2 linked regions of the Cupriavidus necator genome follow. The main gene of each other region encodes a partner of the protein of the gene in region 2 in a complex. Links are inferred from orthologs where the notes say so. Each region holds a gene or a part of one and is shown on either strand. Other genes may lie near its edges.

What was found. Proteins that work in one complex are often made in the same cells at the same time.
Region 1: the proteins of holA (region 2) and dnaN are in contact, whole or in part, in a cryo-EM structure (PDB 8GIZ), measured with the Escherichia coli proteins. The link is inferred for Cupriavidus necator from one-to-one orthologs.

The regions. Positions count from the first base shown.
Region 1 is NZ_CP066018.1:1,509,571-1,512,536, reverse strand. The notes cover bases 51-2,944. They hold dnaN (DNA polymerase III subunit beta), read left to right. Parts: upstream 51-886; coding sequence 887-2,002; downstream 2,003-2,944. Other genes in these bases: gyrB (DNA topoisomerase (ATP-hydrolyzing) subunit B), read left to right, coding at 2,232-2,944; dnaA (chromosomal replication initiator protein DnaA), read left to right, coding at 51-519. In the rest of the region: more of dnaA, read left to right, coding at 1-50; more of gyrB, read left to right, coding at 2,945-2,966. UniProt on the Escherichia coli protein: Confers DNA tethering and processivity to DNA polymerases and other proteins. Acts as a clamp, forming a ring around DNA (a reaction catalyzed by the clamp-loading complex) which diffuses in an ATP-independent manner freely and bidirectionally along dsDNA.
Region 2 is NZ_CP066018.1:2,168,340-2,171,395, reverse strand. The notes cover bases 12-2,995. They hold holA (DNA polymerase III subunit delta), read right to left. Parts: upstream 2,041-2,995; coding sequence 982-2,040; downstream 12-981. Other genes in these bases: leuS (leucine--tRNA ligase), read right to left, coding at 2,598-2,995; I6H87_RS10140 (LPS-assembly lipoprotein LptE), read right to left, coding at 2,048-2,563; I6H87_RS10150 (glutamate-5-semialdehyde dehydrogenase), read right to left, coding at 12-893. Outside these bases: more of I6H87_RS10150, read right to left, coding at 1-11; more of leuS, read right to left, coding at 2,996-3,056. UniProt on the Escherichia coli protein: Part of the beta sliding clamp loading complex, which hydrolyzes ATP to load the beta clamp onto primed DNA to form the DNA replication pre-initiation complex.

The sequences.
Region 1 (2,966 bases), 660 kb from region 2 along the record:
CCGCCCGAGCTGGAAATGCGCGTGGCCATCCTGATGAAGAAGGCCGCCGCGGAAAACGTCAACGTGCCCGAAGAGGTTGCCTTCTTTGTCGCCAAGCACCTGCGCTCAAACGTGCGCGAGCTGGAAGGCGCGTTGCGCAAGATCCTGGCGTTCAGCAACTTCCACGGCAAGGACATCACCATCGAGGTGACGCGCGAAGCGCTCAAGGACCTGCTGACTGTGCAGAACCGCCAGATCTCCGTGGAGAACATCCAGAAGACCTGCGCGGATTTCTACAACATCAAGGTCGCTGACATGTATTCGAAAAAGCGCCCTGCCAATATTGCACGGCCGCGCCAGATTGCGATGTACCTGGCCAAGGAGCTGACGCAGAAGAGCCTGCCCGAAATCGGCGAGCTCTTTGGCGGCCGCGACCACACCACCGTGCTGCATGCCGTGCGCAAGATCGCCGACGAACGCAGCAAGGACGCGCAGCTCAACCATGAACTGCACGTGCTGGAGCAAACGCTCAAGGGCTGATGCATGGCCGATGCCCGGGGACCCCCGGGAAGGCGTTTTGAAGGGTCGGCCCCTCGGGGCTGGCATACTGTAGGGTGCGCGCCACGGACATCCCGTGGCGCCTGGGGAATTAACGTCAGCGTCGCCGGGGCAAGTGTCCGGAAAATGGCCACTGATAAGGCTTTGCGGTGAGTCGGGACGGGATGGCAAGTACGGGCAGCGCCAGCGTGGCTTTTTGGGCACAGCTGGCCCCCCGGCCGGTCCCGCCCCGCTTCACCGCAGCGGCTTATCCTTGGTACAATGGCATATTAACTCCTTGATTCCTAAGTGAATTCGGAGTTGTTTGCGTTCTGCGGTCGCCGATTACAAACGACGAAGGATAAATTCAATGCAATTGGTCAAAACCTCGCGAGACAACCTGCTGCGTCCGCTGCAAATCGTGAGCGGCATCGTGGAGCGCCGCCACACCCTCCCGATCCTGGCCAATCTGCTGATTCGCAAGTCCGGGTCCAACGTTTCCTTCCTCTCGACCGACATCGAGATCCAGATCACCACGCACGCCGAATGCGGCGTAGGCAGCGACAGCGTTGCCACCACCGTGGCCGCGCGCAAGCTGCTGGACATCCTGCGCGCCATGCCTGACGGCGACGTGGCCCTGTCGCTCAACGACAAGCGCATGACCGTGCAATCCGGCAAGAGCCGCTTCGCACTGCAGACGCTGGCCGCCGAGGAATTCCCGACCGTTGCCGAAGCCAGCGAATTCAACGCCAGCGTCAGCCTGCCGCAGAAGACCTTCAAGCACCTGCTGGCGATGGTCCACTTCGCCATGGCGCAGCAGGACATCCGCTACTACCTGAACGGCATGCTGCTGGTGGTGGAAGGCAAGAAGGTGATGGCAGTCGCCACCGACGGCCACCGCCTGGCCTACTGCGGCGTTGAGCTGGAAACCGAAGCCGTCGGCGTGGGCGCGCGCCAGGAAGTCATCATCCCGCGCAAGACCATCCTGGAACTGCAGCGCCTGCTGGAAGACAACGACGATCCGGTGCAGGTGCAACTGGCCGCCAACCAGGTCAAGTTCACGTTCGCCAATATCGAACTGATCTCCAAGCTGGTGGAAGGCAAGTTCCCTGACTTCCAGCGCGTGATTCCCAAGGGCTACAAGAACGCCTTCGCCATCGACCGTGTGCGGCTGCAGCAGGCGCTGCAACGCACCGCGATCCTGACGACCGACAAATTCAAGGGCGTGCGCTGCATCCTCGACACGCACATGCTCAAGATCAGCTCCACCAACGCCGACCAGGAAGAGGCGCAGGAAGAGCTGGAACTCGATTACTCGGGCGACGCGCTCGATATCGGCTTCAACGTGACCTACCTGCTTGACGTGCTTGCCAACCTGAAGAGCGAGCAGGTGCAGGTCAGCCTCGGCGACTCGAATTCGAGTGCGCTGATTACCGTGCCGGAAGACGACAACTTCAAGTACGTCGTCATGCCGATGCGCATCTGATGATCCGGTAACAGGACCAGACCAGACAAGAACCGGAGCAGCAAACGGCACGCAACGACACCCGGCCCAGGCCGGGAAGTCCTGGGGATGACCATCCCGCAGCGGGGGCAGGATCGAAACGACGATCCGCCCCTTTTGCCGTTTTTAGTAACCCGCCATGCGGACCTTTTCGCGCCCCGCCGCTATGCCGGCCCGGCCCGAATTCCGCCATTGCCGTGAGTAGAAAGACATGACCGAACAGCAGAACCCGCAGCAGGAAAACACCTACGGAGCCTCTTCGATCCAGATCCTGGAAGGCCTGGAGGCGGTACGCAAGCGTCCGGGCATGTATATCGGTGATACCTCCGACGGCACCGGCCTGCACCACCTTGTCTTCGAGGTGCTGGACAACTCCATCGACGAAGCGCTGGCCGGCTACTGCACCGAGATCCAGGTCACCATCCACAGCGACAACTCGATCTCCATCGTCGACAACGGCCGCGGCATCCCGCCCCTGGTCAAGTTCGACGACAAGCACGAACCCAAGCGCAGCGCGGCGGAAATCGCCATGACTGAGCTGCACGCCGGCGGCAAGTTCAACCAGAACAGCTACAAGGTGTCTGGCGGCCTGCACGGCGTGGGCGTGTCTTGCGTGAACGCGCTGTCCAAGTGGCTGCGCCTGACCGTGCGCCGCGACGGCCAGGTCCACCTGATCGAATTCGCCAAGGGCGACGTGCAGAACCGTATCGTCGAGACCGTGACCGGCCCCGACGGCCAGCCCGTTGAAGTCTCCCCGATGAAGATCATCGGCGCCACCGACAAGCGCGGCACCGAAGTCCACTTCCTGGCCGACGAAGAGATCTTCACCAACGTCGAGTTCCACTACGAGATCCTCTCCAAGCGCATCCGCGAGCTCTCGTTCCTGAACAACGGCGTGCATATCAAGCTGGTCGACCAGCGCACTGGCAAGGAAGAAGACTTTGCC
Region 2 (3,056 bases):
GTGGCCGGACACACGCGCAGCTCGACGCCCTTCTCCTGGTAGATGCGGCACAGCGGCGGCAGCGCGGCGGCGGCGATGTCCTGCGACACCAGCAGCGTCTCCATGGTGTTGCACGGCGCATAGCGCTGCGTCTTGGCGTTGTCGCAGACGCGCACGGCCTTGTCCAGGTCGGCATCGGCGTCGATATAGACGTGGCAGATGCCGTCCAGGTGCTTGATCATCGGCACGCGCGCTTCTTCCATCAGCCGCGCGATCAGGCTCTTGCCGCCGCGCGGCACGATCACGTCGACGTATTCGGTCATGGTGATCAGCCGGCCCACGGCAGCGCGGTCAGTGGTCTCGATCACCTGCACCGCCTCGGACGGCAGGCCGGCCGCGGACAGGCCCTCGGCCACCAGCGCCGCCAGCGCGGTGTTGGATTCGATTGCTTCGGAGCCGCCGCGCAGGATGGTGGCGTTGCCCGACTTCAGGCACAGCGCCGCGGCGTCGATGGTCACGTTCGGGCGCGACTCGTAGATGATGCCGATCACGCCCAGCGGCACGCGCATCTGGCCGACCTGGATGCCGGTCGGGCGGAACTTCATGTTCGAGATCTCGCCGATCGGGTCGGCCAGCGCGGCGATCTGCCCCAGGCCCGCGGCCATGGTGGCGATGGCCTTGTCCGACAGCGTCAGGCGGTCGATGAAGGCGGCGTCCTGGCCGTTGGCGCGGGCGCGTTCAACGTCACGCGCGTTGACCGCCTTGAGCTTGTCGGCATCGCGGCGGATGGCCGCGGCGATGGTCAGCAGCGCGCGGTTCTTGTCGGCCGTGGAGGCACGCGCCATGGCGCGCGACGCGGCGCGGGCCTGGCGGCCGACGCGGTCCATGTATTGATTGAGGTCGAGCTCGTTCATGTCAGTGGCCCTGGGGTGGTGGCCGTCAGTGTGTTTTCCGTCCCCCCGCCGCACGCGGCGGGGGAAGCAAACCTGTGGAGTTGCGCGTTCAGCGCGCGATCATCAGGGCAAGCTGCTGCAGCCCGTCCCATGGTTCCGCCGGCAGCGGGCTGCCGCCCGGTGGCGGCAGGTCCGACAGGCCCTTGACCTGGCGGTCCAGCCGCGCCGCCAGTGCCAGCGCCGCTTCCAGCCTTGGCTGCGCCAGGCGCTGCGCGGCCTGCGGCACCAGCCGCTCGCGCGGGCCCCAGACGCGCAGTTCGCGCATCAGCACACCCGCCGGCTTGCCAGCCGCCAGCCCTTGCCGGACCTTGGATAATACGCGAATTTCCTCGGTCAGCGCCCACAGCACCAGCACCGTGGCCTCGCCCTCGCCGCGCAGCCCTTCGAGCATGCGCACCAGCCGCGGCACGTCGCCAGAGAGCATCGATTCAGACAGCTTGAACACGTCATAGCGGGCCACATTCAGCACCGCATCGTGCACCTGGTCGAAGGTGAGCTCGCCGGGCGGGTACAGCAGCCCCAGCTTCTGGATTTCCTGGTGCGCCGCCAGCAGGTTGCCCTCGACCTTGTCGGCGATGAACTGCAGCGCACGTCGGCCCGGCTCGCCGCCTTCGACGCGTTGCTGCTGCAGCGACAGCCGCTCGCCGACCCAGGCCGGCAGCCGGGTGCGGTCCACGGAGTCGACCTTGATCGACACGCCGGCGCCTTCCAGCGCCTGGAACCAGGCCGACTTGGACGCGGCAAAATCCAGCCGCGGCAGCGTCACCAGCAGCACCACGTCGGGCGACGGCTGGGCGGCCACGGCGCGCAGCGCCTCGCCGCCGTCCTTGCCGGGCTTGCCCGACGGGATGCGGAGTTCAACGATCTTGCGGTCGCCAAAGAGCGACATCGACTGCTGCGCCTCGACTAGCTGGCCCCAGTGGAAGCCGCGCTCGGCCACCAGCACGTCGCGCTCGGAGAAGCCGGCTTCGCGCGCCGCGGCGCGCAGGCGGTCGACGGCTTCCAGCACCAGCAGGTGTTCGTCGCCATGTACCACGTACAGCGGTGCCAGGCCCTTGGCCTTGGCCTGCCTCAGGTGCGCGTCGAGCCCGTCGAGCTTGAGCTGCATGCCGTGATCAGATGGCCTTGACGGCGGCCAGCCGGCGCATCAGCTGCTGCACGATATCGCGCTGCATGTCGCGGTACAGCTGCTGCTCTTCGTAGTCCTTGGCCAGCGTGTTGGCTTCGTTGTAGGTCAGGTCGCGGGTCAGCACCAGCTGCGACGGCGCGATCAGTTCATTGCCGGCGGGGTCGCGCAGGCGGAAGGTGAAACGCTGCGTCAGGCGGTATTCACGCACCACGCCCTCGGTCGTGATCGACAGGATCGACTTGGTGCGGGTGTCCTGCAGCACGTCCAGCAGGGCGTCGGCCTCTTTCTGGTCGGCTACCACCTGGGTGTCGGAACCGCCGCGGATGGCGCGGCGCAGGTCCGCGCCCATCAGCGAATTGGCCGGAATCCCGATATAGAGCCGCTTGAAGGCGAAATCCGCGTTGCCGCGCATGTGGAAGCCGCAACCGGCCAGCAGGCCCGTTGCCGGCACTGCCAGCATTGCCGCGAGCACCTTGCGGCGCCCCATGTTCAGTCGCTTCATTCTTGGCGATTCCTTGTCAGGTTCCGGGGCCAGCTTACAACACCACGTTGACCAGGCGGCCGGGTACCACCACGATCTTCTTCGGCGCCTTGCCCTCGGCAAACTTGGCCACGGTCTCGCTGGCGGCGGCGGTTGCCTCGATCGCGGCGCGGTCGGCTTCGGCGGGCACGGTGATGCTGCCGCGCACCTTGCCGTTGATCTGCAGCACCAGTTCGATCTCGCTGCGCACCAGCGCGGCTTCATCGACCTGCGGCCACGGCGCGTCGAGCAGGTCGCCGGCTTCGGCGGCGTAGCCCAGCTGGTCCCACAGGCCGTGGGTGACGTGCGGCACCACCGGGTACAGCACGCGCAGCAGGATGCCGAAGCACTCGCGGCGCGCGGCCGGCGAAGCCGTCTTGGCGTCGTCCAGCGCGTTCAGCATCTTCATCGTGGCGGACACCACGGTGTTGTACTGGATGCGCTGGTAGTCGTAGTTGGCCTGCTTGAGCACGCC